3 regions of the Streptomyces sp. NPDC111520 genome follow, and region 2 is predicted to be linked to each of the others. Evidence: riboswitches for the same ligand, from Rfam matches in the RefSeq annotation. Region 2 holds a riboswitch; each other region holds the start of a gene.
The links. A riboswitch is a leader RNA that binds a small molecule or an ion and turns the genes downstream of it on or off. The one in region 2 is predicted to bind thiamine pyrophosphate.

Region 1 (10,121 bases), on a different contig from region 2:
TGCTACGGTGGGCGCAGGAGGCAGTTCGGTCACTGAACCACCCACTGGCCGACTGCCCGCATCGATCTTGGGAGCGTTTCCGCATGTACCAGTTCCTCGTCTCGTTCACCGTCCGACCCGAGCACCGCGACGACTTCGTACGGGCGGCAGGCAAGGCGGCACGGGACTCCCTCGCCAACGAACCCGGCTCCCACCGGTTCGAGGTCATCGCCGACGAGGAGGACCCGGACGTCTTCTACCTCAACGAGGTCTACGCGGACGTCGAAGCGTTCAACGTCCACGCCGGCGGACCGTACTTCGCGGAGTTCTTCGCCGCGGCCCGCGGTTTCGCCCAAGGCCCGACCTGGCTCATGAGGGGCAACCACGTCGGCGACACGGCATCCGCGTGACCCCGGGCGAGCGGGACATGACGGCGCCCGGCAGCGCGACATGAACGCGCCGGTACGTTCCCGCGGAGCGGCCCGCTCACCGGTCGGCCCGCTGCGGGAGGGCGTCCTGCGCTACGAGGAGGACGTACCCGTGCCGGGGCTCGGGGCCGACACCGGCAAGCTCCTCGTGCGCGTCGCCCGTTCCTGACCCGTGCCCGCCGTACACGGGCCGCCCGGTGGGGCCCGGCAGACATCACCACACGAAAGAGGAGTCGCAGCATGTCGTCCGTACTCATCACCGGAGCGTCCAAGGGCATCGGCCGGGCCGTCGCCGTGGAACTGGCGGCCCGCGGGCACCGCGTGATCGCCACCGCCCGACGCCCGGAAGCGCTGGCGGACCTCCCCGTCGACCGGCGCCTGCGCCTGGACGTCACCGATCAGGAGAGCGTCGACCGGGCCGTGCGCGACGCCGGAGACGTCGACGTACTCGTCAGCAACGCGGGGGAGACCGTGCGCGCGCCCCTGGAGAGCATCCCGCTCCCGGAGGTCGAGCGGCTCTTCCGGCTCAACACGGTGGGTGCGTTGCGGGTGGCGCAGGCCGTGCTGCCCGCGATGCGCGAGAGGGGCGCGGGCCGGCTCGTCTTCGTCTCCAGCATCCAGGGGCGTCTGGTGCTGCCGATGATCGGTGCCTACGGCGCGAGCAAGTGGGCGCTGGAGGCGCTGGCCGAGACCCTCGCCATCGAGGCGGGCCACTTCGGGGTCAAGGTGAGTGTCGTGCAGCCTGGCGCCGTCTCCACCGGTGGCGGCGCGCGGGCGAAGGTGTTCCTGAAGGAGGGCGACCCGTACACCCCGCTCTACGAGGCCCTGCCCGCCCTCCGGGGTGAGGTCATCACCCCCGAGGAGGTGGCCGCGGCGGTGGCCGACACGATCGAACGGCCCGCGCCCCCGCTGCGCGTGCCGGTCGGCGCCCCCGCCGAGGCAGTCCTGCGCGCCCGCAAGGACGCCCCGGAGGCCGAGCCCTTCCTCGCGGCGCGGATCGACTGGTGACCCGGCCCGTCCCCGGCCGTTGACCACCGGGGGCGAGGCCGGTCGCACGGCCGGCGCAACGCACCCCGGTCCACGGGCTCAGACGACCGACTCCGGCATGTCGTCCGAGGTGTTCAGGTTCAGCGCTTCACGCACCTTGATCGCCTGCTCGTGGCCGGGCCGGTGCAGGGCAGCCTCGTAGTGGTCGTAGAACGTTCCCACGTCCCCCGCGTCGGCGGCCTTCGCCCAGTGCGGCCGGGCGGCCTCGATCTCCCTCTGGAGGGCCGCGACGTGCCGCTCCGCAGCGGCGGGCCATTCGTGGCCGCGCAGGATGCGCGCCTGCTCGTCGAGGGCGAGTGCGACCTCGTGCGCCCAGGCCCGGTAGCCCGCGAAGTCGTCCTTGACGTACTCGGCATCCGGTTCGAGGCTGGATCTGACGTCGTTGATGACGTTGGCGGCCTTCAGGTAGGCCACCTGGTGCTCGTCGAGCACGGTCTCGTCCCTGCGGACCGATCCCTCGAGGGGACCTGCGGGGTCCCTGTAGAAGAGGCACGTCACCTGGCGGTCGCCGTCCGCCCAGGTGTCCCGGTCGGGCGTGTAGTAGGTCATCGAGAGCTCCGTCGGCAGCGCCCAGGAGTCCATGGCGTAGGCGTTGCCCAGGTCCCAGCACCGGCTGTCGGCCTGCTCGCCGATCGCGTCGTCGCCGGGGAAGGCGTAGCGGTCGTCGATCTCGAAGACCCCGTACACCTCGGCCGTGTGCTCGCCCGCACACGGCACGAAGGAGAACTCCAGGAACTCGTAGGCCAGCCGGTCGTCGGCGGTGTCGATGCAGTCGCCCTTGCGGAGGGAGAAGTAGTCGTCGTCGTAGTGCGCCGCCTCGGCGGCCTCCTCGCCCAGGCCCTCGGGGATCCGGTAGGTGCCCAGAGCCAGGGTGACGGCGATGACCAGCGTGCTCAGCGACGACAGCACCAGCCCCGTCGTGGCCATGCCCCTGCCGCGCTCCCCACGCTTCTCGATCCGGCTCAGCGCCAACGCACCCAGGGCGACGCCGAGCAGCGGTAGACCCAGCAGCAGCCCGGACACCAGCGCCGCAACGGCGAGCCGGTTCAGCGGCGGCCGCGCCAGCGCGGAGGGCGGGGCGGGGGACGGAGACGGCGGGATCGTCAAGTGCGGCGAGTCCACGGAACAGCGCTCCTCGCTGGAGGGTCGGGCGAAGGGTTGCGCGAATATATCCGGTTCCTTGATCGCGTCCCGCACCGATGTCCCGATGTGTCCGGCAGGCGGCAGTGAGGTGAATCAGTGCCCAACAGGCCCTGTCGGAGCGGGAGTCACCGTCACACGGACATGCCCGTGGCCGCGGGCACCACGTTCCTCCGGGTCCTTCCGGGCCCGGTGCGCTCATGCGGATGTGGACCGGCTCGGCGACACGCGTCCGCACATCGGGACGCTGCGGTGGCGCCCTCCTCGCGGTGGGCCCCCGGGATCGGGGCGCTGGCCGCGCGAGCGTGCGGTCGATACGGAGTCCGTCGTCGACGAGGTCGAACTCCTCTACCGCGTCAGCCGGGGACCGGCGGAGCGGGGGGTTCTCGAAGCCGAAGGTACGCGCGGTCCCGCGGCCATCGGCCGGCGCCTCGGCGTGATCGGGGCGCCCTGCCGCGCCGGCCGCTGCCACGCCCCTCGCGCCCGGCGGAGGCCGGACGCTGAGGGCTTCCCGACGGCGTGGAACGGCGCCCGGGCACCCGCGCTTCCGCCGGGTCGTCAGGCGGGGTCGGTCGCACGGCTCCGGGGCTGCGTGCGGTGCCACGCGGCGGCGTACTCACGGGCCGCGGCACCGGGGTCGTCGGCCGCGCAGATGCCGGACACGACGGCTGCCCCCGCCGCCCCGGCCTCGCGCAGGCGCGGCAGGTCGGCGGGCTCCACGCCGCCGATGGCCACGGCCGGCAGCGCGCTGAGCCGGGCGAGGCGGGCGAAGCCGTCGTGGCCGAGGGAGGGCGGCGCGTCCGCCTTGGTCCGGGTGGCGTGCAGCGCGCCGATGCCGACGTGGTGGACGCCCGCCGGGTCCCGCGCGGCGGCGAGCAGTTCGGCGGGGGTCGCGGCGCTCAGGCCCAGAACGGCGTCCGGGCCGATCAGTTCGCGTACGTCGGCCGGGGGCAGGTCCGACTGTCCCACGTGGACGCCCGTCACATGGACGCCCCGGGCGCGGGCGGCCAGGAACACGTCCACGCGGTCGTTGACGATCAGCGCCACGCGCCGCGGGAGGACCGCCGCCACCTCCATGACCGTGCGCAGGAAGTCACCGCCGTCGGCGTGCTTGTCGCGGATCTGCACCGCGGTGACGCCGCCCGCCACCGCCCGAGCGACGGTCTCGGCCACACCGCGGCCCCGGGCCCGGCACTGGGCCGCGTCCGTGACCAGGTAGACCGACAGGTCGACCGGTGTCACCGTCACGACACCGCCGCCCGCCCGGCGACGTCGGACTCCCGCAACGCGGCGAGCGCGTCCAGGAACTCCACGGCGAAACTGCCGGGCCCCGCGGCCTTATTCGCGGCGAGTTCCGCGGCGACCGTGTACGCGGCGACGGCCGCCACCGTCGAGGCGAACCGGTCGTCGTCCACCGCCGCGTAGGCGGCCATCACGGCACCCAGCGCGCAGCCCCCGCCCGTCACCCGGGTGAGCAGCGCGTCACCGTTGGCGACACGCGCCACCCGCGTCCCGTCGGTGACGAGGTCCACGGGTCCGGAGACGGCCACCACGCCGCCGGTCGCGCCGGCCAGGTCCCGTGCCGCTTCCCCGGCCGCCTCGACACCGTCGGAGGAGTCCACCCCGCGTCCGCCGCCGCCCGCTCCCGCCAGCGCGATGATCTCGGAGGCGTTGCCCCGTACGACCGCCGGCCGCAGTTCCAGGAGCTCGCGCGCCAGCGCGGTGCGCACCGGGAGCGCGCCGACCGCCACGGGGTCGAGCACCCAGGGAGTACCGGCCGCGGTGGCGGCCCGCGCGGCCTCGACCATGGCGGAGCGCTGCTCGGCGTGCGGGGTGCCGAGGTTGACCAGGACCCCCGAGGCGACCCCGGCGAACGGTCCGGCCTCCCCCGGGATGTCGACCATGGCCGGTGCCGCGCCCAGCGCCAGCAGGACGTTGGCGGTGAACCCCGTCACCACCGAGTTGGTCAGGCACTGCACCAGCGGGGAGTGGTCCCGCACGCGCGAGAGCGCCTGCGCGGCGAAGGCGGCGTGGTCGGCGGGGGTCGGGGACATGCGGGTTCGCTCCTCGGGTGACGGACGGTGTGTGCGGTCGCCCGCGGCCGGTGCCGTACGGCCGGGGCACGGACCGGGGCGCGGACGGACCGGGGCGCGGGCGCGGCGGCTCAGGGCCGCGGGCGATGGCGCAGACGCAGCGGGGTGTACACCGCGAGGGCCACGAGGAACGCCACGTAGTACGAGAGGTCGGCGCCGTGCAGGGCCTCCGCCACCGGGCCGACGTACAGGGTGGTGTCCATGAACGGAACGGCGGCGGCGAAGGCGGCCACGAAAGCGACCCCGGCGGGCCAGCCGGGCTGCGGCCGGCCGGTCTCGGCGGCGAGGTCGATCTCGGCGCCCCCGCGTGCCCGGGCCCGGGCGAACCAGTCGACGACGACGATGGCCACGAAGCCGGGGATCCAGTAGCCGACGAACAGCAGCACGTTCTGGAAGCGGGCGGTGGTGTCGGCGGCGTGCATCCACAGCACCAGGGGGAAGCCCAGCACGGCGGCGAAGGCGGCCGCCGCCGGGCGCGGCACGCGCACACCGACCGTCTGCAGGGCCAGGGATCCGCTGTAGTCGTTCATGGCGTTGCTGCACAGCGCGGCCAGGGCGACGGCGAGCAGTCCGAACGCCCCGAGCGGCCCGCCGCCCAGCAGCTCGGCCACGCCTGCGGCGGTCTGGTCGGTCAGGACGGACGCGCCCCACAGTCCGAGCGCCTGGACGGCCACGAAGGACACCACCAGGCCCGCCAGGGTGAACCAGAACATGCGCGAGCGGGAGGTGTTCCGCGGCAGGTAGCGGCTGAAGTCGCTGGCGTACGGGGCCCAGGACAGGGTCAGGCTCAACGCGATGGTGCTGGTCAGGACGAACGCGCCGCCCCGGTCGGCGCCGTGGGCCGAGCCGGTGGCGGCGGGGTCGACGCCGTCGAGCAGCTTCCAGGCGATCAGCGCGAAGGCCGCGGCGAGCACGAAGGTCATGACGATCTGCAGCCGGTGGATGGCCTCGTAGCCCAGGACCCCGAGGGCACCCTGCGCGACCATCATCACCAGGACCCCGACCCAGAAGGGCAGACCGCACAGCCGGGCCAGCGCGTCACCGCCGAAGAGCCCGATGAGCGCGTCCCAGGCGACCGACGACAGCCACTGCAGGACGCCGGGCACCGCGACGGCCCGGCCGAAGGCGAGCCGGGCCAGCGGGAGCTGCCCGGCGCCGGTCCGGCTCCCCCAGGTGCCCAGGTAGGCGGTGGGCACGGCGCCGATCACGGTGCCGAGCACCACGGCCGCGAGCGCGGTGGCGAAGTCCAGGCCCAGGGCGATGCCGATGGTGCCGGTGAACACGCCGGTCATGGTCAGGTTGGGGGCGAACCACACGGTGAACAGGCGCCCCGGCCCTCCGTAGCGGTTGCTCTCGGGAACCGGCTGTATGCCGTGTGCTTCGATCCGGAGATCGCCCGCGGCGGCCGGCATGCGGCCGTCGAAGACGGTGTGCCGGCCGTCTGCGGGCAGACCGCCGGGAACATGCGCCAATGGCATGGAGACATCCCTCCGCCAGTACGAACTGGTTCAGGTTCGACGGGTGTGATCTCAGCCCCGGTGGGGCACCCCGTGTCCGGTACGAGGGACAGGGTAACCCGACGGCGCCGGCCCGCGGGGACGACCCCCACCTCGGCCTTCACCGGTGCGTCGGGGGCCGACGGCGCCGTGGATCGGGGGGCGTGCGTGCGGGGGATGTCGTGGCGTGGCGGCCGGCACCGAGCGGGAACGACCACCCGGCGCGCCCCGCTCGGCCGGGCGGATCCTTTGACGGGACGTCAGCACCCGGCTCGGACGGGCCTGTTGCGGTCCGGTCCGCAGGTCAGATGCGGACGCCGAACTGGAACGGCATGTTGTTGATGGACTCGTACCGCACGAACGTGCCGGTGCGCGGCGCGTGCAGGACCATGCCGTTGCCCGCGTAGAGGCCGACGTGGTGCAGGTCGCCGTAGAAGAGCACGAGGTCGCCGGGCATCAGCTGGCTCATCGACAGCCGCGTACCGGCGTTGGCCTGCCCCTGGGAGGGCCGCGGTATGTAGGTTCCGGCCTGGGCGTAGGCCCAGGAGGTGAGACCGGAGCAGTCGAAGGAGCCCGGACCGGACGCGCCGAAGACGTACGGCGAGCCGATTTTGGTCTTCGCCGCGGCGAGGGCGGCGGCGGCCAGCGAGGAGGCGGGCGTGTCGTTGCCGAGGTCCACGCGCTCGTTGGAGCGGTCGGCGCGACCGTCGGCGGCGGCCAGGGAGGCACGCTGGGCGGCGGTCAGCGAGTTGAGGAGCTGCCGCGCCTCGGCCAGCTTCGCCTGGACTTCCTTCTTCTTCCTGCCCAGTTCGGTGCGGGTCTCGTCGAGCTCGTTGAGCTTGCTCGCGGCCTCCGCCTTCTGCTGGTCGAGGGTGCGCTTCTTCTCCGCGATCTGGCGGAGCGCCTCGGCCTGCTTGGTGCTCAGCTGGTCGAGGGCGGACGCCTTGTCGAGGTAGGTGTCCGGGTCGGAGGAGAGGAAGAGCTGGAGCGACGGGTCGATGCCGCCGCTGCGGTACTGGGCGCTGGCCAGGGTGCCCAGGTCGTCCCGGAGGTCGTTCAGCTCGGCCTGCCGGCGGGCCACCTCGTCCTGGACGTCCTCCACCTGCTTCTGGAGCCTCTCCTGCTTCTCCTTGGCGCCGTTGAACTTCTCGGTCGCCTGCTCGGCCTGGTCGTAGAGGCCGTCCACCTTGGCCTTGACGCTCTTGACGGACGGCTTGGCGGGAGCGGCCTGGGCCGCCTGCGCGGACAGGGCGACGGCTGCGGCGGCGGTCGCGGTGAGCACGGTGACACGTGTGCGGCCGGCCTGCTTCGGACGACGGTGGGACGCCACTGGCGCGAGCTCCTTCTTCCTCCAGCCGCCTGCCGCGCGCCGGGAACTGCGTTCCCGTCACCCGCACGGCATCTCGGATCGGCGGAACCCCCGCAGCCATCCGGAATGGATGATCGACCGGGCGGAGGTTCGGTGAATGACCTTAATCATCACCGTGCGCGTGAATCAAACCCCTGACGGGAAAAGGCAGTCCGCGCACCGTTTCTTTACCCGTCCCAGCACTTCCGCGCCGTGTGGCGCAGGTCACACCTCGATAAGTTGCCTCATATCCCGGCGGGTTTCAGCCGAATCCGCTTGGCGCCCGTGCCGCATATCCCGATACCCAGTGGCGAATTCCCCGTATTCGGCGCGGCATGAATTGGGGATGCCTTTCCCGGGCCGCCGCCGGGCCCGCGCACCCGGGCGGCGGGGCCGCCGCCCGGGTGCGGCCGGGTCAGGCGCGGGAGAAGAGCCCGATGCCTTCGGGGACCGGGCGCTCGGCGCCGCCGGTGGGGTGGTTCCGGACGACCGGCGCACCGGACACGGCGTCGCGGGTCACCAGGGTGGAGGAGCCGCCGCCGTCCAGGTTGACCCCGTCCTCGGCGCCCACGGCCTGGAAGACGCCCGCAAGTTCGGCGACCGTCAGGCCGGCGCCCGCCTCGGCGCTTCCGTCCAGCACGAGCAGGTGCAGCAGCCGGCCGCCGTCGCCGATCGCGGCCCCGGTCCTGGTCGCCACGGCCTTGGCGTCCAGGCCCGGCAGGGGCGCGCCGTCACGCAGGACGGGGTAGCCGCCGACGGCGAACTCCAGGCGCTTGCCGCTCGCGCTCCTCAACTTCTCCGAGACACGGACGCGTTCGCCCACCTGGAGCGTACGCAGCTCCGCGGCCCCGGCCTCACGGCCGACCAGGACCACCGTGCCGGGTTCGATGGCGCCGGCGCCGATGGTGTCGGAGCCCGAGACCACTCGGCCGTCCCGCACGGTCACCTCGTAGGCGTCCGTGGTGCACGCGCCCGCGCGCAGGGTGTCGGTGCCGCACACGGCGCGCTGCCGCGACACTTCGCCCCACCGGGAGTCGAAGGCCCCGATGCCACCCTCCGCGACGGCGTACTGGTTCAGCCCCTCGAGGTCGAACCGCTTGCCCTTGCGGGCCCGGACCGTGCCGTCGAGGGTGAGCTCGTCCAGCCGCGCCTTGTGGTCGTAGCCCACGCCGATGACGTCGCGGGTCGACGTGCCGGTCGGCAGACCGGGGCCGAAGCGCTGGCCGTTCGGCACGGCCGCCTTCAGGGCCACGCCGTCCGAGACCGCCGGCCCGACCGCGGAACCGGTCGCCTGGACGCCGGGGTGCTGCGTCTCGTCGATGTTGAAGAAGTCGGCGTTGACGCCGGCCACCGCGCCCTGTGCCGCGACGAGCTGCGAGAGCTTGGCGCGGGCCGCGACCTTCCCCGGTGAGAGCAGGCCCACCGAGACGTGCCGGTCGCGCAGGTCGGCGGTGACCACGTGGCCGGTGACCGTGCCGTGCGACGCGGTCACCGAGAAGGACTGGTAGGTGATGCCGGGCGCGACCGTCACGCCGTCCGCCACCCGCACCCGCCCGACGGCGTCGGCCTGGCCGGCCCCCGCGCCGAGCATCATCATCGTCGTCGTCATCACCGCCGCCGCGGACACGGCTGCCGCGCGGACCCGACCGATCTGTCTCGTCATCTGATGTCCTGTCGTCTTGCGTGCATGACGCACGAGTACTGGCCGCAGCCATCAGAAAGGGCCCGGGGGAAGGGCTGGTGGCAGTTTCCTGACAGGTCGACGAATCCTGGCGGACCGGGGGCGGTCGTCCCGCCCGGCAGGGGGACGCCGAACGGTTTTCGGGCACTTCGTTCTCCGCCTCGACCCCCACGAACCGCCGCGGGGAGGTCGGTTCAGGTCGTGTGCCGTTGAACTCGGGCCATAGGCCCGGAAAACAACGGCGCCACGGAGCAGCCCCACGCCCTGCGCCTGGATGGCAAGATCGACTTGTGGAACTGTCCGAGGGCCTGGCTGAATGGACCGATGGGGACGGTGCTGCCTTCGTGGTGGGCCGCTCGTTGGGGATCTTTGCGGAGTCTGTGACGTTCACGCAGGCCAAGTGGGTGTTCTGGACGGACAACCCGTTGGGGAACGCTCTCCATGAGGTGCTTCTTCAGCTGGTCGCCGCGGGCGTGCTGGAGCGGCGGGACGAACCAGACGAGCAGTTCGTGTGGTTGAGGCGATGACCTCAAGCCGCCGCTGACAAGCGTTGGCCAGCGACGTCGATCGACCCGCCGTCCGGACGGGCAGCACGGATCAGCCGAAGGGCGGTCCAGGTGCGGTCAATGCCATTGCGGCGCCGGGGGCGGCGCTGACCGGCGGTCGGGCGGATGCCCAGCCGCCCTGGCTCGTCGCAGGGTTGGAGGTCTCCATCAAGGCAAGCGCGGCCGCATCCGCTACGAGCAGCGCGCTGACCGGGCGCGCCGACTCGGACTCGCCCGCAGTCTCGCTCGCCTCCGCCGTTTGCCAACCTCGCAGGGCGACGGAGCACTCCTACCGTCGAGTTGACCGCCTACCGTTCACGCGTTGAGGCCGTAGCGGACCTCGGTGCGGGCGGCGGTGAATCCG
Region 2 (10,121 bases):
GGGCCTCAAAATGCAGGCCGGACAACATTCATGACATACATGTGGAAAACGGATGAGGCCCGGAGCGGGTCCTGAGCGGGGACGAGGTGACCGACGTGGCGGAAGCCCCGGCGGGCGAGGCGGCCGGCGAGAGGTCCGTCGAGGAGGGGGGATACCAGCAGGAGCTGAAACGGACGCTCGGCTCCTTCCAGGTCTTCGCGATCTCGTTCGCGTTCATCTCCGTGGCCGTCGGCATCTTCTCGACCTACGACGACGTGCTGCAGAACGCGGGCCCCGTGGGCATCTGGCTCTGGATCCTCGTCGCGGTCGGGCAGTCCCTGGTGGCCCTCGTGGTCGCGCAGCTCGCGGGGCGCATCGCCCTCAGCGGCTCCTCGTACCAGTGGGCCTCGCGGCTGGCCGACCCGAAGGTGGGCTGGGGGTTCGGCTGGCTGACGTTCTGCTACCTCGCGATCGCCGTGGTCGCGATCGACAACGCCCTCGCGAGCCAGGCCTTCATGCCGCTCGCCGGTATGAGGCCGGACGAGGACACGGCGCGCGTCATCACGCTCGTGGTGCTGCTCGTCCAGGCCGTGCTCGCCGTGGCATCGACCCGCCTCGTCAGCCTGATCAACACCGCGGCCGTCGGCCTGGAACTCGCGCTCGTCGTGGTGATGGCGGTCGCGCTCGTCATCGCGGCGGCGGTCACCGGGAACGGCGCCGTCGGCAACCTCACCTCACGCGGCGTCACCGAGGACGCCCCGCACTACTTCGCCGTCGGCGGCGGGCTCATGATCGCGATGATCATGGGTCTGGCCACGCTCGTCGGCTTCGACTCCGCCGCGAACCTCGCGGAGGAGGCCAAGGACCCCTACCGCAGCGTCCCCCGGGCGATCGTCGGCTCGGTCGTGGCCGCGGGACTGCTGGGCATGCTCTTCCTGATCACGCTCACCGTCGCCATCGAGGACGTTCCCCGGATCAGCCGCGACGGCTCCCCGGTCGCCACGATCATGCGGGACCAGCTCGGTCCGGTCATGGAACGGACCCTGCTGGTCGCGATCACCTTCGCCTTCTTCGGGGCGGGGATGGTGGTGATGGTCGCGTGCTCGCGGATCATCTTCGCCATGTCGCGCGACGGGCGCTTCCCCGCGCACCGGCTGATGCGCCGGGTCAACCCGCACACGCGGACCCCGATCCCGGCCACCGTGCTGATCTTCGCCATGGGCGTCGTCCTGATGGTGGCGCTCCCGGGCGCCGCGCTGCTGGAGCTCATCACGGCGTCGACGATCCTCCCGGCCCTCATCTACGGCGCGACGATCGTCCTCTACCTCGCGGTCCGCAAGCGCCTGGGCCGCCGCAAGGGCGCCTTCGACCTCGGACGCCTCGAACTGCCCGTCTCCCTCGCCGCCCTGGTGTGGACGGTCGTCGCGCTCATCGCCCTGGTGACACCGGAGGAGGCGCTGGTCCCCCTGGTGATCGTGGTGGGGCTGCTCGTCGTGGGCGGGCTGTTCTTCCTCGGCATGCTGATCTTCGACCGCCGGTCCTTGGAGGCGGAGCCCGGCGGGGTGGACGTCTTCAAGCACTGAGCCGCCGCGAACGCGTCCGCCGGTCACGGCACGGGCGTGGGAACGACTGGTCAGCTCGCAGCCGGTGCCGTCACCCACGCAAAACGCCGGGCGCGGGTCGCCGAGGCGCTCCTAGACTCGGCCTGTGATCCGCACCGCAGTCCCCGAGGACGCACCGGCCATCGGCGCCCTGAAGGTCCGTGCGTGGCGCGCGGCGTACGCCGGGTTCATGAGCAAGGAATACCTCGACGGGCTCGACCCGGTGAGCGACGCAGCGGACTGGGCCGAGTACCTTGCCGAACTCCCCGCCGAGCACCGGCTGTGGGTCGTGCAGGAGGGCGGCAGCGTGACCGGCTTCTGCCGGACCGGCCCGGCCGATCGGTCCCAGGAACCGGACCTCGGCCCCCGCGCCGCCGAGGTCTACGGCCTGTACCTCGAACCCGCTCGCATCGGCACCGGCCTGGGCCACCGGCTCTTCGGCCACGCGGTGACCGACCTTGAGCGGCGCGGCCACGGCCCGCTGTGCGTGTACGCGTACGTTCCGAACGCTTCGGCGCTGCGGTTCTACGAACGGGCCGGCTTCGGGTGCGACGGCACGACTCGCGCCGCCGACGAGGGCGGGACCGGGCTCATCGAAGCGCGACTGGTGAAGCCCGGCCGTACCCGCGGCGTCAGCTGACGCGGCGGGCCCCGGCCGTTCGCCGTTCCCTGCGTCTCACTTGGGGGTGAACTGGACGCGGGTGTGCAGACGTTCGCCCTGGGGGCCGTACATGATCAGATATTCGACCGGTCTGCCGAGGTCGGCGTTGACGACGGCATGGGGCGTGCGGGTGTCGAACTCGGCGACGTCTCCGGCGGTCAGGACGAGGTCGTTGTCGCCGAGTGCCAGCCACAGCCGTCCGGACAGCACGCACAGCCATTCGAAGCCTTCGTGCGACGCCTGGCGCGGCCGCGGGGGCCGCTCGTCGACGGCCGGCAGGACGTGCTTGTGCGCGTGCAGCCCTCCGACGTAGTGGGTCAGCGGCAGGACGGCCTTGTCGTCGGCCGCACGCCGGTGTGCCGTGCCGGACGGCTTCCGCGTCGACGCGGGGGCGGTGCCGGCCAGCGCGTCCAGGGAGACGTCGTACGCCTTCGCCAGGCGCAGCAGCAGTTCCAGATTGGGTTTGCGAAGGCCGTTCTCGACGCGTGACAGCGTGCTCGCGGCGATGCCGGTCGCCCGGCTGACCTGGGTGAGCGTTTCCCCGCGCTTCTCGCGCTCGCTCCGCAGGCGCGGCCCCATCGCGGCCAGGGCCGCGGCGACCTCGTCCGGCATTCCCCTCCGCCTCTCTTTCGCTCACCTCTCCGGCCTGCCATTTTGCCATTCTGTCAACGTTTCTCGCATCCCCGTCCGCCGACATCGCATGATCGACGGGTACCGCGGCCACCGGGAAATCCGAGGAGAAGCCATGCACCAGCCCACACCGTCCGGCGACCTGTCCCACCGCACCATCGACGCGCCCGCCGGACGGCTGCACCTGGTTGAGCAGGGCAGCGGACCGCTGGTCCTGCTCGTCCACGGCTTCCCCGAGTCCTGGTACTCCTGGCGTCACCAGCTCCCGGCACTGGCGGCGGCGGGATACCGGGCGGTGGCACCGGACGTGCGCGGCTACGGCCGTTCCTCCAAGCCCTCGGAGACCGGCGAGTACCGCATGCGTGCCCTGGTGGAGGACAACGTCCGCCTGGTACACGCCCTGGGCGAGGAGACGGCGGTGGTCGTCGGGCACGACTGGGGCTCGAACATCGCCGCCGCCTCCGCCCTCCTGCACCCCGAGGTCTTCCGTGCGGTGGGGCTGCTCAGCGTCCCCTACACCCCGCCCGGCGGCCCGCGCCCCAGCGAGATCTTCGCGCGGATGGGCGGGGACGAGGAGTTCTACGTCTCCTACTTCCAACAGCCGGGCCGCGCCGAGGCCGAGATCGAGCCGGACGTCCGGGGCTGGCTCGCGGGGTTCTACGCCGCCCTGTCCGCCGACACCATGCCGGCCCAGGGGCAGCCCACTCCGTACTTCGTCACCCGCGGCGGGACACTGCGCGAGCGCTTCCCCGCCGGTGGGCTCCCCTCCTGGCTCACTGAGGCCGATCTCGACCACTACGCCGGGGAGTTCGAGCGCACGGGCCTGACGGGAGCGCTCAACCGCTACCGGAACATGGACCGCGACTGGGAGGACCTCGCCGAGTTCAACGGCTCCCCTCTGACCCAGCCGTCCCTGTTCGTCGGCGGCAGCCTGGACGCCACCACCACCTGGATGTCCGACGCGATCGCCGCCCACCCGACGACCCTGCCCGGACTGGTGGGCTCCCACCTCCTGGACGGCTGCGGCCACTGGCTCCAGCAGGAACGTCCCCAGGAGGTCAACGACTTGCTGACCACCTGGCTCGCGGCCCCGCCTCAGCCGGTTCCCCTGCGATAGTTCGCGACCTCATCCCGTTCGCGGCGCCCCGGAGACAGTCAGCGGGTCATGAGTCCTCCGCCCTGCCGCTGCCGGCGTCAGCCGTCGAACCAGACGACCAGACGGACGCCCTCGTCGCCGTGCAGGGTCGCCAGTGTGCGCATCACCGACCAGACGGCGGCCCAGTCGCTGTCCGGTACGGCATCCTTGCGGCGGAGGCGTCCGATGCGGAAGAGGCGGTCGCCGTCCGGCCACTCGGTGCCCTCGGCGAAGGTGCTGCCCGCGCGGTACAGAGCGTGGGGGTCGGTGAGGCCGGCGAGCTCGGCGAACCGGGTGAGGCCGGAGTTCCGGCCGTGCAGCTCCCAGGACCCCTCGGGGCTCCGGCGGTACTCGTGAACGCAGTCGTCGACCTTGTCGGCGACCTCCTCCCAATCCGCCGCCGCGAGCTCCGCCCAGGTGATCCAGGACGCACCGGACGCGCCCGAGCCCCAGGACTCGAAGTCGGCGAGAGCCTCGCGCGACACGTCGCGAGGCAGGCCGCGATGATCGGCGAGTGGGCGGAAGGAGGTGGTGTCGCGGACGCCGAACAGGGACCCGAAGGCGGCGTAGCAGCGCCCGTTGTAGAGATGCGCGAGGTCGACGGCCCCGTGCCAGCTGCGGTCGTCCTCGTCCAGCCAGCGATCCCAGCGGCACTCTATGAACCCGTGTATGTCCGTCCCCATGGTGGGAATTGTTCTGCGCCGGGGTGAGGAGTGCGACGCGATTTCCGCCGTGCCGGCCGGGCCACACCCCCGACGTCGGCAGGGGACGCCCGAGGGTGACGGGAGCCTCACCCATCTGACCTGGGCGGCCCCGAACGATCTGCGACACTGGTTGAACCATGCCTGCACCCGGAGAACTCACATTCGTCGCGCCGCGCGGAGCCAAGAAGCCGCCGCGGCACCTTGCCGACCTCTCGCCCGAGGAGCGCCGGGAGGCGGTCGCGGAGCTGGGGGAGAAGCCGTTCCGCGCCAAGCAGCTGTCGCAGCACTACTTCGCGCGGTACGCCGATGACCCCGCCGCCTGGACGGACATCCCGGCGGGGGCGCGGGGGAAGCTGGCGGAGGGGCTCCTGCCGGAGCTGATGTCCGTGGTGCGGCACAGCAGCACCGACAACGACACCACGCGCAAGACGCTGTGGCGGCTGTTCGACGGGACGCTGGTCGAGTCGGTCCTGATGCGCTACCCGGACCGGGTGACCATGTGCATCAGCTCGCAGGCCGGCTGCGGCATGAACTGCCCGTTCTGCGCCACCGGCCAGGCCGGCCTGGACCGGAACCTGTCGACCGGGGAGATCGTGCACCAGATCGTGGCGGGCATGCGCTCGCTGCGCGACGGGGAGATCCCGGGCGGCCCCGCGCGGCTGTCGAACATCGTCTTCATGGGCATGGGCGAGCCGCTCGCGAACTACAAGCGCGTCGTCGGCGCCATCCGCCGGCTGACCGATCCGGAGCCGGACGGGCTGGGGCTGTCCCAGCGGGGCATCACCGTGTCGACGGTGGGCCTGGTCCCGGCCATGCTGCGCTTCGCCGACGAGGGCTTCAAGTGCCGGCTCGCGGTGTCGCTGCACGCGCCCGACGACGAGCTGCGCGACACCCTGGTGCCGGTGAACACCCGCTGGAAGGTGCGCGAGGTGCTGGACGCCGCGTGGCACTACGCGGACGTGTCCGGGCGCCGGATCTCCATCGAGTACGCGCTGATCAGGGACATCAACGACCAGGCGTGGCGGGCGGACCTGCTGGGCCGGCTGCTCAAGGGTCGCCGCGTCCACGTCAACCTGATCCCGCTCAACCCGACCCCCGGCTCGAAGTGGACGGCCTCCCGTCCCGAGGACGAGCGGGCCTTCGTGGCGGCCCTGGAGGCGCACGGCGTGCCGGTCACCGTCCGGGACACCCGGGGGCAGGAGATCGACGGCGCCTGCGGTCAGCTGGCGGCTTCCGAGCGCTGACCTGCGCTTGCTATGGTGACGGTCGTTTGCGGCCGTTTGCCGCGACGTCACGCAGATCACACAAAAGAACATCCGACAGGGGAGCGCGGAGAGCGCTGAGAGTGCGGCACGGCCGCAGACCCTCGGACCTGATCCGGGTCATACCGGCGTAGGGAGTCACCACATGAGCACCACCCGTCGGCGTGTGGCCGGCACCGCACTGGCCGTCGCGCTCGGCGCGAGCGCGCTCGCCGCCTGCGGCGGCGACGGCGACACCGCCAAGGACAAGGGCGCCGCCGCCTCCAAGACCGTCACCCTGGTCAGTCACGACTCCTTCGCCGCGTCGAAGGAGGTGCTGAAGGCGTTCACGGCGCAGACCGGCTACACCGTCAAGGTGCTGCGCGGCGGCGACGCCGGCGCCGCGCTCAACCAGGCCGTGCTGTCCAAGGGCAACCCGCAGGGCGACGTCTTCTTCGGCGTCGACAACACCCTGCTGTCCCGGGCCCTGGACAACGACCTGTTCGAGCCGTACGAGGCCAAGGACCTCGACAAGGTGCCCGCCGCGCTCCAGCCGGACGCCGCGAAGCACCGCGTCACCCCGATCGACTTCGGCGACGTCTGCGTCAACTACGACCGGAAGTACTTCACCGAGCACAAGCTCCCCGTGCCGGAGAGCCTCGACGACCTCGTCAAGCCCGCGTACAAGGACCTGCTGGTCACCGAGAACGCCGCCACCTCCTCCCCGGGGCTCGCCTTCCTCCTCGCCACCACCGCCGAGTACGGGGACGGGGGCTGGGAGGCGTACTGGAAGAAGCTCAAGGCGAACGGCGTGCAGGTCGTCGACGGCTGGGAGCAGGCCTACTACGACACCTTCTCCGGCGCCGGCGGCGGCAAGGGCGACCGGCCGCTGGTCGTCTCGTACGCCTCCAGCCCGCCCGCCGAGGTGCTCGCGCTGAAGACGCAGCCGGCGGAGGGGCCGACCGGTGTCGCGACCGGTACCTGCTTCCGGCAGGTGGAGTTCGCCGGCCTGCTCAAGGGCGCCGGGAACCCCGAGGGCGGCAAGGCGCTCGTCGACTTCCTGCTGAGCCGCGCCTTCCAGGAGGACATGCCGCTCAGCATGTTCGTCAACCCCGTGCGGGACGACGCGAAGCTGCCCGAGGTCTTCACCAAGTACGCGCCGGTCGTCGCCGACCCGGCCACCGTCGCCCCGGAGAAGATCGCCGAGAACCGTGAGCAGTGGGTCAAGTCGTGGTCCTCGCTCGTGCTGAAGTAACGAAGGACGCCGGGCGGCGGCGCGCGGGGACGGTGGCCCTGCGGCCGCTCGCCGTACGGGTCGGCCTGATGGCCGTGCCGGTCGCGTTCTTCGGGCTGTTCTTCGGCTACCCGGTCGCGGCCATCGTCGCCCGCGGGCTCCGCGAGGACGGACGGTGGCGGTTCGGCCGGTTCGCGGACGTCCTGGGCGAGCCCGACGTCCTGCACGTGCTGTGGTTCACCTGCTGGCAGGCGGCCGCCTCCACCGCGCTCACCCTGGCGATCGCGCTGCCCGGCGCCTACGTCTTCGCCCGCTTCGACTTCCCCGGCAAGCAGTTGCTGCGCGCGGTGGTGACCGTGCCCTTCGTGCTGCCGACGGTGGTCGTCGGCTCGGCCTTCCTCGCGCTGCTCGGGCGCGGCGGGCTGCTCGACGAACTGTGGGGGGTGCGCCTGGACACCACGGTGTGGGCGATCCTCCTCGCGCACGTCTTCTTCAACTACGCGGTCGTCGTACGGACCGTGGGCGGGCTCTGGGCTCAGCTCGACCCCCGGCAGGAGGAGGCCGCGCGGGTCCTCGGCGCGGGACGCCTCACGGCCTGGCGCAAGGTGACGCTGCCCGCGCTCGCCCCCGCCGTCGCCGCGGCGGCGCTGATGGTCTTCCTCTTCACCTTCACCTCCTTCGGCGTCATCCAGATCCTCGGCGGCCCCACCTTCTCCACCCTGGAGGTGGAGATCTACCGCGAGACCGCCCAGTTGCTGGACCTGCCGACGGCCGCCGTGCTGACCGTCGTCCAGTTCGCCGCCGTCGCGGCGATCCTCGCCGTGCACGCAGGGACGGTACGGCGCAGGGAGGGCGCGCTGCGCCTGGTGGACCCGGCCCGCACCGCCCGGCGGCCGCGCGGCGCCGGCGAGTGGGGGCTGCTGGCGGGCGTGCTCGGGGTGGCAGCGCTGCTGATCCTGCTGCCGCTGGGCGTGCTCGCCGAGCGTTCGCTGCACGGACCCGACGGCTACGGCCTCGGCTACTACCGCGCGCTGGGTTCGGTGGCCGGAAGCGGCGGGACGTTCCTGGTCGCGCCGGTCTCCGCGGTCTGGAACTCGCTCCAGTACGCGGCCGCCGCCACCGCGATCGCCCTGGTCGTCGGCGGGCTCGCCGCGGCCGCCCTCACCCGCCGGGCCGGGCGCCTCGTACGGGGCTTCGACGCCCTGCTCATGCTGCCGCTCGGCACCTCGGCGGTGACCGTCGGCTTCGGCTTCCTCATCACCCTCGACGAACCGCCGCTGGACCTGCGCTCCTCGTGGATCCTGGTGCCGCTCGCCCAGGCGCTGGTCGGGGTGCCCTTCGTGGTGCGCACCATGCTGCCCGTGCTGCGTGCCGTGGACGACCGGCTGCGCGAGGCGGCGGCGGTGCTCGGTGCCTCCCCGCTGCGGGTCTGGCGCGAGGTCGACCTGCCGCTGGTGCGGCGGGCGCTGCTGGTGGCGGCGGGCTTCGCCTTCGCCGTGTCCCTCGGCGAGTTCGGCGCCACCGTGTTCATCGCCCGCCCCGACAACCCCACCCTGCCGGTCGCGGTCGCCCGCTTCCTCGGACGGGCCGGGGAGCTCAACCACGGCCAGGCGATGGCGCTCAGCACCGTGCTGATGCTGGTGTGCGCGGTCGCGCTGCTGGCGCTGGAACGTATCCGCATCGACAGGTCGGGGGAGTTCTGATGACCCTGCTGCGACTGGACGGCGCCACCGTGCGCTTCGGCGGCCACACCGCCCTGGACGCCGTGGGCCTGGAGGTCGCCGAGCACGAGACGGTCTGCGTGCTCGGGCCCAGCGGCAGCGGCAAGTCCACGCTGCTGCGGGTCGTCGCCGGGCTGCAGCCGCTGGACGCCGGGCACGTCCTGCTGGCGGGTCGCGACCAGGCGGGGGTGCCGGCGCACCGGCGCGGCGTGGGCCTGATGTTCCAGGACCACCAGCTCTTCCCGCAGCGCGACGTCGCCGGGAACGTCGACTTCGGCCTGCGCATGCGCGGCGCCGGTCGCACCGAACGGCAGCGCGCGGTGGAGGAGTTGCTGGAACTCGTCGGCCTGCCTGGTGCGCAGCGGCGCGCCGTCGCCTCCCTGTCAGGCGGTGAGCAGCAGCGCGTCGCCCTGGCCCGGGCGCTGGCGCCGGGGCCCCGGCTGCTCATGCTCGACGAGCCGCTCGGCCAGCTCGACCGGGGCCTGCGCGAGCGCCTGGTCGTCGAGTTGCGCGGGCTCTTCCGGCGGCTGGGCACCACGGTGCTGGCCGTCACCCACGACCAGAGCGAGGCTTTCGCGCTCGCCGATCGCGTCGTCATCATGCGCGACGGCCGTGTCGAGCAGGCCGGCACCCCGCTGGAGGTGTGGCAGCGGCCCGTCTCCGAGTTCGTGGCGCGCTTCCTCGGCTTCGACAACGTGGTGCCCGCCACCGTCACCGGCGACGCCGCCGACACCGCCTGGGGCAAGGTCCCCGTCCCCCCGGGCTCCCCGCAGGGCGCGGGACGGCTTCTCGTGCGTCCCGCCGGCGTACGGCTCGTCCCGCCCTCCGACGGGCTGCGCTGCGACGTCCTCGCCCGTACGTTCCGCGGTGACCAGGTCACGCTTCTCCTGCAGCCCGAGGAGGGCCCGCGGCTGGAGGCGGGCTGCGCCCTGCGCGACGCCCCCGCCGAGGGCGAGACGGTCGGCGTCTCGTTCAGCGCGGACGAGGTCGTGGTCCTGGGCGAGTAGGCCCCGTTCAGCGCGGGGGGTGTCGGGGCACGAGGCGGTGCGGTGCTGCGGTGGGGCCGGTGGGTGGGCGCGGGTTCGTCTCGCGCCCTTCGGGCGCACGGCGGCTGGCTGCGGAGGGGAGGGTGGGGGCCTGCCTTGTTCGCAGTGTGCGGGTGGGTGGGGGGTGCGGATTCAGGCGCCGGAGGGGGTTGCCTTTCCGGCGGTGTCG
Region 3 (10,121 bases), on a different contig from region 2:
CGTCGCTCCCGGGCCCCTCAGCTGTCGGGCTGCTCGATGAGCTGCGCGATGTACAGCGGTTCCCCGAGCTTCTCGACGAGCTCGAGCTGGGTGTCGAGGTAGTCGATGTGGTGCTCCTCGTCGGCGAGGATGTCCTCGAAGATGTTGGCCGAGGTGATGTCGCCCTTCGCCCGCATGACCTCGATGCCGCGCCGGAGGCGGTCGATCGCCTCGACCTCGACCTGGCGGTCGGCCTGGAACATCTCGGTGAGGGTCTGCCCCACCCGGACGTGGAAGAGCCGCTGGTAGTTCGGCAGTCCCTCGAGGAAGAGGATGCGGTCGGTCAGCACCTCGGCGTGCTTCATCTCGTCGAAGGACTCGTGCCGCGTGTACTTGGCGAGCTTCGTCCAGCCGAGGTTCTCCTGCATCTTGGCGTGCAGGAAGTACTGGTTGATCGCCGTCAGCTCGCCCGTCAGCTGCTCGTTCAGGAACTCGATGACCTCGGGGTCGCCCTGCATGGCAAGCCCGTCCTTTCCGGAGGAATCCACACGATGGGCGCATCTTCGCACCGAGGGTGGAAGCGATCCAGTAAGTTCACACTTACTCCACTGACCCGGCTTGTCATACTTTGCCCGGGTGCTGGTCGGTAGCACTACATCCGGTCTGTCACCATGGACGCATGGGTCAGTCCGAACGCCGCGAAGGGGAGCTCCCTCCCGGGCAGCGGCTCCAGCGGGGCTGGCCGGTCACCCACTACGGTCCGGTGCCCAGGTTCAAGCCCGACCGGTGGGAGTTCCAGGTCTTCGGCGCCACCGCGGACGGCGGCAAGCGCGCCTGGGGCCACGAGGAGTTCGCCGCGCTGCCGTACTCGACGGTCGTCGGCGACTTTCACTGCGTGACCAAGTTCAGCATGCTCGGGGTCGAGTGGGGCGGCGTCTCCGCCGCCGAGATCCTGCGGCTCGCGCCGCCCGCACCGGACGTCACACACGTCATGGTGTGGGCCGAGTACGGCTTCAGCTCCAACCTGCGGCTGGCGGACTTCGCCGACCCCAAGACGATGTTCGCGACCCACCGCGGCGGTGAGCCGCTGACCGCGGAGCACGGCTTCCCGGTCCGGCTGGTCGTGCCCCACCTCTACGCCTGGAAGGGACCCAAGTGGGTCCGCGGCGTGGAGTACATGACGTCGGACCGCCGCGGGTTCTGGGAGGAGCGCGGCTACCACAATCTCGGCGACCCCTGGAGCGAGCAGCGCTACTCGTACCAGGAGGAGCCCGGCGACGGGCCGGAGTTGTAGCCGCCGGGCCCCCGCCGCCGGATCAGTGGTACCCGTGGACGACCGCGTGGCCCTTGCCGCGGCCGATCATCCACTTGTTGACGGGCGTGGTCACCAGGAAGGCGACCACGAAGGCCGGCGCGAGGCTGAGCCAGAACAGCGCGTCCGACAGCGTGGCGTCCATGGCGCCCGGGAACAGAAGGATCGTGCCGTTGTCCGCGATCTCCATGAAGACGATCGAGACGGTGTCGGCGGCGAGCGCCACCCGTACCGCGCCGCGCAGGTCCAGGCCGGCGCGCAGCACGCCGCGCATGGTGAGCGCGTAGCCGAAGACGAAGGCCAGCACGATCGCCAGGACCATCGTCGGGACGTTGTGCCAGCCGAGGGCCGTGCCGATCGCCATGCCGAGGACCTCGCCGATCGCACAGCCGGTGAGGCAGTGCAGTGTGGCCTGGACGGCGGTGCCCCAGGAGGCCGGGCCGGTGGGGTGGGCGCCGGTGGGGTGGGCGCCGGTGGGGTGGGCGGCGCCGGTTTGTTCGTGGTGTTCATGGTGTTCGTGGTGCGAGTGCTCGACGTGCTGCATCCTGCGTCCCCCAGGGGTGAGTGCGGTGTCGTCGTGCGGTGCGTCGCCTTCCAACGCTATACCCCCCCGGGGTATTCCCGGGCGTGCGCTCAGGCCGGGCGCAGTGACTTCAGGACGGCCACGTCCGTGGCCATCCCGGTGCCCCCGGGGCCGCCGTTCGGCGTCTCCACGATCAGCGGCACGCCCTCCGTGGCGGGGTGCCGGAACAGCTCCCCGAAGGCCGCCGCGCCGATGTGACCCGCGCCGATGTTCTCGTGGCGGTCCTTGTGGGCGCCGGTGACGTCCTTGGAGTCGTTGGCGTGGATCAGCCGCAGCCGCCCCTCGCCGACCGTCGCCACGAGTTCGTCCAGCGTGGCCTTGACCCCGCCGGCGGCCGCGAGGTCGTGCCCGGCCGCGAACACGTGGCAGGTGTCCAGGCAGACGCCCAGCCGCGGGTGGCGGTCCAGCGCGTCGAAGTACGGACCGAGGTCCTCCACCAGCGAGCAGAGCGAGGAGCCCTGCCCCGCGGTCGGCTCCAGCAGCAGCCACGGGTCGTCCTCGTGCGTCAGCTCCTCCAGCAGGGGCAGCATCCGTTCCCGTACCTGCGCCAGCGCCACGGCGCGGGAGCGTCCACCGGTCGCCGACCCGGTGTGGACGACCGTGCCCAGCGCGCCGATCTCCCGCCCGCGGCGCAGCGAGTGGCGCAGGGAGTCGACCGAGTGGTCGACCGTCGCCCCGGTGTGGGAGCCGAAGTTGATCAGGTACGGCGCGTGGACGTAGGCGGGGACGCCCTGCGCCGCGCAGCGCTCGCGGAACTCCTCGTCCTGCCGCGGACTGCCGGGCGGGGTCGCCCACCCACGGGGGTTGGCGACGAAGACCTGCACGGTCTCGGCGCCCATCCGTGCGGCCTCCGCCAGCCCGGTGCGGGCCAGGCCGCCGGCCACCGCCACATGACCGCCGACGGGGTTGCGGCGCGCGGCGGCGCCCTCGGACGTGGCTATCGCACCCACAGTGTGATCGTGCTGCCCTTCGGAGCGTCGGTGCCGCCGGCCGGCGACTGGTTGTTGACCTGACCGGTGAAGAAGAACTGGATCACGCGGACGTCGAAGCCCGCGGCCTCCAGTTTCTCCTTCGCCTCGTCGACGGCCAAGCCTTCCACGTCCGGCACCTCGACCATCTCCTGGCCCTTGGAGACCGTGAGGGTGACCGTGTCCCCGGCCGCCAGGCGGGTGTTCGCGCCGGGCGACTGCCCGGCGACCGCGCCCTCGTCCGCCTGGTCGGAGAAGACCTGCCGGGGGTCCACCTTCACCCGCAGCCCGGCGTCCTCCAGCTGCCGGCGGGCGTCCTCCAGCGGCTGTCCGACCAGGTCGGGGGCGTCGACCGGCGCACCCTTGCTCACCACCAGCGACACGGCCGAGTCCGGCCGCCGGCTGGCGCCCGAGCCGGGGTCGGTCGAGATCACCCGGCCCTGCGGCACCTCGTCGCTGAACTCCCGGGACACGGTCCCCGGGCTCAGGCCCGCCGCCTTCAGCCGCCGCTTGGCCTCGGCCAGTTCCTCGCCGACGACGCCGGGCACCTTCACCCGCTCCGGACCCTTGGACACGGTGATCGTCACCGTGCCGTTGTCACGGATGCGCTCGCCGGTGCCCGGGTCGGTGGCCGCCACCTTGCCCTTGGTCATCGTCGGGTCGAACGCCTCGACGACCTCGACCCGCAGCCCGGCGTCGCGCAACTGGCGCTCCGCCTGCGCCTGCGGCAGCCCGAGGACGGCCGGGGTCCTGGTGAACTGGCCGTCGTTGATGTACCAGACGCCCGCCCCGACCCCCAGGATCAGCAGCAGGGTCGCCACGACCGCGATCACCCCGGGACGCCTACGGGACCGTACGGCCGCCCGGGGCTGCCGCCGGGTCGGCTCGGGGGACAGCTCCAGGCGCGCGGTGCGGTGCACCATCGCCGTCGGCTCCTCGGAACCTGCGGGCACGGCGCCGGGCACCGGCGCGGGGGTGCGTGCGGCGGGCGGCACCAGGTCCAGTTGCTCGGGCGTCATGGCCTGGCGTACCGCGTGCAGCCGCCGCAGCAGCTCCGCGGCGTCGGCCGGGCGGCGGGCGGCGACGCGCGCGGTCGCCTCGGCCACCAGCGCGTCCAGCTGCGGGGGCAGCCCCGGGGAGAGGGCCGACGGGGCGGGCACGTCCTCGTTGACGAGCTGGTAGATCACCTGCACCGGTGTCTCGCCGCGGTGCGGCTTGCCGCCGGTGAGCATCTCGTAGAGCAGCACCCCGCAGGCGTACACATCGGTGCGCTCGTCGGTCGTGAAGCTCTCGACCTGCTCCGGCGCCATGTAGGAGACCGTGCCCAGGACACCGCTGGTGGAGGTGTTGGTGTGCGTGCCCGCGATCCTGACCAGGCCGAAGTCCGCCACCTTGACGCGTCCGTCGTCCCCGATGAGGACGTTCTCCGGCTTCATGTCGCGGTGCACCAGCCCCGCCCGGTGCGCAGCGCCGAGCGCGGCCAGTACGGGCTCCAGGATGTCGAGGGCGGCCCGCGGCGGCAGCGCGCCGCGGTCGCGCAGCACGTCGCGCAGGGTGCAGCCGGCGATGTACTCCATCGCCAGGTAGACGTAGGTGCCGTCGGCACCCTGGTCGTAGACCTGCACCACGTTGGGGTGGTCGAGGCGGGCGACGGTCTTGGCCTCGCGGATGAAGCGCTCCACGAAGCCGGGCTCGGCGGAGAGGGCGGGGTGCATGACCTTCAGGGCCAGCAGCCGGTCCAGGCGCGTGTCCAGCGCCCGGTACACCGTCGCCATGCCGCCGACCGCGATCCGGGACTCCACCCGGTAGCGGCCGTCGAGCGTCTGCCCGATCAGCGGGTCATGAAGCGTCCTGTCCACGAAGGTGGAGTTTACGGTGCCGACATGACCCTTCTGGGCTAACGCGCCCAGGTTGTACCCCACCCGTGCGGTACCGCAACCGCCCCGTGACCCGGGTCGGCGCCGGGGCCGAAGCCGGCCGCGGCGCCCCTTCCGCGGGGCCCGGCGCGGGTTCCGCGCAGGTCGCGGCCGTGTGCGGGGCCGCCGGTCAGGAGGCGCCGAAGGCGGGACGTTCCGGGTCGAACGTGGCGAGTCCCACACCCGGGGAGGACGCGGTCGCGTGGTGACGGCGGGGGATGCGCCCCGCCCGGTACGCCAGCCGTCCCGCCTCGACGGCGTGCCGCATGGCCTCCGCCATGAGCACCGGTTCCCTCGCCCGGGTGACGGCGGAGGCCAGCATGACGGCCGCGCACCCGAGCTCCATCGCCAGGGCCGCGTCCGAGGCCGTCCCGGCCCCCGCGTCCAGGACGACCGGCACGGTCGCCCGCTCGACGATCAACTCGAAGTTGTGCGGGTTGCGGATGCCGAGACCCGACCCGATGGGCGAGCCCAGCGGCATGATCGCCGCGCAGCCCACGTCCTCCAGCCTCCGGGCGAGCACCGGGTCGTCGTTGGTGTAGGGCAGCACGGTGAAGCCGTCGTCCACGAGGGTCTCCGCCGCGTCCAGCAGCTCCACCGGGTCCGGCAGCAGGGTGCGCTCGTCGGCGATCACCTCCAGCTTCACCCAGTCCGTGCCCAGTGCCTCCCGTGCCAGGCGGGCGGTGAGCACCGCCTCGCCCGCCGTGTAGCACCCGGCGGTGTTCGGCAGCACGCGGATGCCGTGCCGGGCGAGCACGGACAGCACGGAGCCCTTGACCGTGGGGTCGAGCCGCCGCATGGCGACGGTGGTCAGCTCGGTGCCGGAGGCGAGCAGCGCCTGCTCCATGACCTCCAGGCTGGGCGCACCGCCCGTGCCCATGATCAGCCGGGAGTCGAAGGTGGTGCCGCCGATGGTCAGCGGGTCGTCGGCCATGGGTTCAGCCTCCCTGGACTGCGGTGAGGACCTCGACGCGGTCACCGTCGCGGAGCGGGGTCGCCGGCCACTGCGCGCGGGGGACGACGGTCTCGTTGAGCGCGGCCGCCACCCCGGACGGGGCCGCGGTCAGGGTCGCGACGAGGCCGCCGAGGGTGACGCCCTCGGCGACCTCGCGCGCCTCGCCGTTGACGGAGACGGACAGAAGGACGGGCGCGGTCATGCGTGCTGCTCCTGGAGGGCGAAACGGTCGGGGGAGAAGGGCCGGGCCTGCGCGGGGACCTCCGAGCCGGTGAGGACCTCGGCCATCACGTCGCCGGTCAGCGGGGTCAGCAGCACGCCGTTGCGGTGGTGGCCGGTGGCGAGCACCAGCCCGTCCAGCGCGCCGCGGCCGAGCAGCGGGGCGTTGTCGGGCGTGCCGGGGCGCAGCCCCGCCTGCGTCCCGGTCAGCGGGAGTTCGGTGATGCCGGGCAGCAACTCGTGCGCGTCGCGGAGCAGTTCGTACACCCCGCCGGCGGTGACCGTGGTGTCCCAGCCCATCTCCTCGCTGGTGGCGCCGACGACCAGCTCGCCGTTCTCGCGCGGCACCAGGTAGACGTGGCCGCCGCGCACCACGGCCCGTACCGTCCGCGACAGGAACGGCGCGTACGCCGGCGGTACGCGCAGCCGCAGGACCTGCCCCTTCACCGGCCGTACGGGCGGCAGCACCCGCGCGGGCAGCCCCTCGACGCGGCCGCTGAGGCTCCCGGCGGCCAGCACCACCTGCCCCGCGGCGACCCGTGTGCCGTCCTCCAGGACGACCCCGTGCGCACGGTCGCCGGTGACCTCCACCCGCGCCACCCGCGACCGGTGGAACTCCACCCCGGACAGCTCGCAGGCGCGCACCAGCGCCGCGGCCAGCCGCCGCGGGTCGACCTGGTGGTCGCCGTCGACCCGCAGCCCGCCGTGCACGGCGGGGGCGAGCATGGGCTCCAGGCGGCGGCACTCACGACCGCCCAGCCACTCCGAGGTGAGGCCCAAGGACTGCTGGAAGGCGTGGAGTTCGCGCAGCTGCGCGCGGTCGTCGGCGTCGAGGGCGACGGCGAGGGTGCCGCACGTGCGGTACCCGAGGTCGAGCCCCGTGGTCTCCTCCAGCTCGGCCACGAAGGACGGATAGCGGCGCGCCGCGGCGAGGTTGAGCTCCAGCAGCGTCTGCTCCCCGTACTGCACCTCGGTGACCGGGGCCAGCATCCCCGCGGCCACCTGGGCGGCCCCGCCGCCCGGTTCGGGGTCCGCGACCGCCGTGCGCAGGCCGCGCTGACGGGCCCGCCACGCGGTGACCAGTCCGATGATCCCGCCGCCGACCACGACGACGTCATGACGGTGCATGATGTCCCGCTCCTCCCTTCGCCGGCATGACCCGGATCAGGTTCTTACGGTCGGCGGCCGCTCCAGCCGCCCTCTCAGCCCGGTGCGCCGGGCTCCCGCGAGTTCTCCCGGCCCACCTTAGTACGCGCCGTCGGCGGCGAGTAGGGCGCCGGTACCGGCGGGCGGCGCCCTCGCGGCGTTACGGTGATCGCGTGACCAGCAGCAGCGAGCAGCGCGCCGTCGTCGTCGGGGCCGGGATGGCCGGAGTGCAGACCGCCGTGTCCCTGCGCGAACAGGGGTGGGGCGGGACCATCACGCTGATCGGCGCGGAGCCGCACGCCCCCTACGACCGGCCGCCGCTGTCCAAGGGCGTGCTCTTCGGCGCCGAGGAGGGCCCGGCCCTGGACGTCGACTTCGCCGGCATCGGCGTCGAACTGCTGCTCGGGCGGCACGCGAGCGGCCTGCGTCCCGACGAGCGGCAGGTCCTCACCGACGCGGGCCCGGTCGCGTACGACAAGCTCGTCCTCGCCAGCGGCGCCGAGCCCGTCATGCTCCCCGGCAGCGAGGGCACGCCGGGCGTGTACATGCTGCGCACCCTGGACGACGCCACTGCGCTGCGCCCGGTGCTGGAGAACCGGCACCGGGTCGTGGTGGTCGGTGCGGGCTGGATCGGCGCCGAGTTCGCCACCGCCGCACGCCACGCCGGGTGCGAGGTGACCGTCGTCGAGGCCGCCGACCGGCCGCTCGCCGGGGTGCTGCCCGCCGACATCGCCGAGCGGATGCGCGGCTGGTACGCGGAGGAGGGCGTCGAGCTGCGCACCGGCGCGGTCGTCTCGGCCGTCGAGCCCGGAAGCGTACGGCTCGCCGACGGCAGCGTGCTCGCCGCCGAGGCCGTCGTCGTCGGGATCGGCGCCCGGCCCGCGACCGGCTGGCTGGCCGGCTCCGGCGTCGACCTGGGGCCGGACCGCTCGGTCCTCGCCGACGACCGGCTGCGCACCTCGGTGCCGGACGTGTACGCCGTCGGTGACTGCGCCTCCTTCCCGTCGGCGCGGTACGGGGAGCGGCTGCTGATCCACCACTGGGACAACGCGGTGCAGGGGCCCCGCACGGCCGCCGCGAACATCCTGGGCGGTGACGAGCCGTACGACCCCGTCCCCTATTTCTGGTCGGAGCAGTTCGGGCGCTTCGTGCAGTACGCCGGGCACCACGTCGACTCCGACCCCGTACTGCTGCGCGGCGACCCGGACGGCCCCGCCTGGTCGGTGCTGTGGCTGCGCGAGGGACAGCTGGTCGCGCTGTTCGCCGTCGGGCGGCCCCGCGACCTGGCGCAGGCCCGCAAGCTCATCGCCCGCGGCGCGCACCTCGACGAGGCCCTGGCGGCCGACCCGGCGGTCCAGCTCCGGGCCGCGGTGGTCTGACCCCGGGGGGCCGCCGGCTGCGGCCGACGGCGTCGGCGGGGCGTAGCGGACCCGTCAGGACGGAGCAACGAGTGGCGTGAGCGGTTCCATGGTGTCGGTCCGGGATGGCACGCTTGTCCTGTGACCGAGATCGACGCAAAGATTGACTCCCTCGTCCCCTCCTGGCTGTACGTCCCCGACGTCGCCGAACGCCTCGGCGTCGAGGTGACCCGGGTCCGCCAGTTCATCAAGGAAGGCCAGCTCATCGCCGTGCGCCGCGGGGACAACCGGGTGCTGATGATCCCCGCCGACTTCATCGGCGACGAGAAGATCGTCAAGGGCCTCGCAGGCACCCTCACCGTCCTCAAGGACGACGGGTTCAGCGACGCGGAGGCCCTGGAGTGGCTGTTCACCCCGGACGATAGCCTGCCCGGCACTCCCGTCCAGGCGCTGCGCGAGAACCGCGGCACCGAAGTGAAGCGCCGCGCCCAGGCGCTCGCCGTCTGACCGCACGACCCGCCACCGCCACCGCCACACCCACAGCCACTGCCGCAGCCATCCGAGGGGGACCCGTCCGCATGAGCACGCGTACGAGCAGGAGCACGAGCACCAGCACGGGCGCCGGCGCCAGGGCGCAGCTCGCCGACGCCCGGGTCTACCTCTGCACCGACGCGCGCAAGCGCCACGGAGGCCTGGCGGAGTTCGCGGAGTTCGCGGACGCCGTGCTGGCCTCCGGCGTGGACGTCATCCAGCTGCGCGACAAGGGCCTGGAGGCCCGCGAGGAGCTGGAGTACCTCGCGGTCCTCTCGGAGGAGTGCGGACGGCACGGCAGGCTGCTCGCGGTGAACGACCGGGCCGACGTGGCGCACGCCGCCGGGGCGGACGTCCTGCACCTGGGCCAGGGCGACCTGCCCGTGCCGGCCGCCCGCGCGATCCTCGGCGACGACGTGGTCGTGGGGCGGTCCTGCCACTCCGAGGCCGAGGCGGCCGCGGCCGCCGTGGAGCCCGGTGCGGACTACTTCTGCACCGGGCCGGTGTGGCCCACCCCGACCAAGCCCGGCCGGCCCGCCCCCGGCCTCGGCCTGGTCCGCTACGCGGCGGGCCTGGGCACGGACCGGCCGTGGTTCGCGATCGGCGGGATCGACCTGTCCAACGTGGAGCAGGTGCTCGACGCCGGGGCCCGCCGGATCGTGGTCGTACGGGCCGTGACCGAGGCGGCCGACCCGGGCGCCGCGGCGGCCGAGCTGGCCAAGCGGGTGCGCTCGTACCAGGACTGACCTGCGGCTCAGGCCGTTCGGCCGGGACCGGGGGCCACGGGGCCGTCTCGTGCCCCGAGCGCCCGATGTCCAAGGGGTGAACATTTGGGCGTCGCCTGTTGGGACGGTCCTGCCCGCGCCGTTAGCCTGAGGCGCATGGCCCTCGGAACCGCCTCCACCAGGACCGATCACGCGGTCACCATTCGTGAGCTGCTGGCCTCCGGCGAGCGCTCGTACTCCTTCGAGTTCATGGCGCCGAGGACCGAGAAGGGCGAGCGGACCCTGTGGAACGCCATCCGCCGCATCGAGGCGGTGGGGCCGACGTTCGTCTCCGTCACCTACGGGGCGGGCGGTCAGTCCCGCGAGGGCACGGTCCGGGCGACCGAGCGCATCGCGTCCGACACCACGCTGACGCCGGTGGCCCACCTG

Region 1: another riboswitch for thiamine pyrophosphate. It lies ahead of ACZ7MY_RS32150 (purine-cytosine permease family protein); the one in region 2 lies ahead of ACZ7MY_RS15410 (thiamine ABC transporter substrate-binding protein).
Region 3: another riboswitch for thiamine pyrophosphate. It lies ahead of thiO (glycine oxidase ThiO); the one in region 2 lies ahead of ACZ7MY_RS15410 (thiamine ABC transporter substrate-binding protein).

Annotation. Positions count from the first base shown of each region.
Region 1 covers NZ_JBVKBW010000016.1:169,787-179,907, reverse strand. Annotated here, with positions in the region: gene ACZ7MY_RS32180 (putative quinol monooxygenase) at 84-389, shown strand; gene ACZ7MY_RS32175 (hypothetical protein) at 430-576, shown strand; gene ACZ7MY_RS32170 (SDR family oxidoreductase) at 648-1,415, shown strand; gene ACZ7MY_RS32165 (DUF4190 domain-containing protein) at 1,494-2,576, opposite strand; gene thiE (thiamine phosphate synthase) at 3,153-3,842, opposite strand; gene thiM (hydroxyethylthiazole kinase) at 3,839-4,648, opposite strand; gene ACZ7MY_RS32150 (purine-cytosine permease family protein) at 4,759-6,165, opposite strand; TPP riboswitch at 6,156-6,248, opposite strand; gene ACZ7MY_RS32145 (C40 family peptidase) at 6,488-7,513, opposite strand; gene ACZ7MY_RS32140 (phosphodiester glycosidase family protein) at 7,947-9,194, opposite strand; gene ACZ7MY_RS32135 (hypothetical protein) at 9,503-9,739, shown strand; gene ACZ7MY_RS32130 (GNAT family N-acetyltransferase) at 10,073-10,121, opposite strand, start outside.
Region 2 covers NZ_JBVKBW010000006.1:100,983-111,103, reverse strand. Annotated here, with positions in the region: gene ACZ7MY_RS15440 (APC family permease) at 96-1,562, shown strand; gene ACZ7MY_RS15435 (GNAT family N-acetyltransferase) at 1,687-2,220, shown strand; gene ACZ7MY_RS15430 (helix-turn-helix domain-containing protein) at 2,257-2,853, opposite strand; gene ACZ7MY_RS15425 (alpha/beta fold hydrolase) at 2,987-3,988, shown strand; gene ACZ7MY_RS15420 (hypothetical protein) at 4,066-4,689, opposite strand; gene rlmN (dual-specificity RNA methyltransferase RlmN) at 4,848-5,954, shown strand; TPP riboswitch at 6,022-6,126, shown strand; gene ACZ7MY_RS15410 (thiamine ABC transporter substrate-binding protein) at 6,118-7,206, shown strand; gene ACZ7MY_RS15405 (ABC transporter permease) at 7,275-8,888, shown strand; gene ACZ7MY_RS15400 (ABC transporter ATP-binding protein) at 8,888-9,913, shown strand.
Region 3 covers NZ_JBVKBW010000019.1:29,476-39,596, forward strand. Annotated here, with positions in the region: gene bfr (bacterioferritin) at 18-497, opposite strand; gene ACZ7MY_RS34065 (sulfite oxidase-like oxidoreductase) at 659-1,273, shown strand; gene ACZ7MY_RS34070 (DUF4396 domain-containing protein) at 1,296-1,835, opposite strand; gene ACZ7MY_RS34075 (deoxyribonuclease IV) at 1,925-2,824, opposite strand; gene pknB (Stk1 family PASTA domain-containing Ser/Thr kinase) at 2,812-4,701, opposite strand; gene ACZ7MY_RS34085 (thiazole synthase) at 4,889-5,692, opposite strand; gene thiS (sulfur carrier protein ThiS) at 5,697-5,915, opposite strand; gene thiO (glycine oxidase ThiO) at 5,912-7,060, opposite strand; TPP riboswitch at 7,056-7,169, opposite strand; gene ACZ7MY_RS34100 (NAD(P)/FAD-dependent oxidoreductase) at 7,297-8,457, shown strand; gene ACZ7MY_RS34105 (Rv2175c family DNA-binding protein) at 8,578-8,943, shown strand; gene thiE (thiamine phosphate synthase) at 9,015-9,713, shown strand; gene metF (methylenetetrahydrofolate reductase [NAD(P)H]) at 9,849-10,121, shown strand, end outside.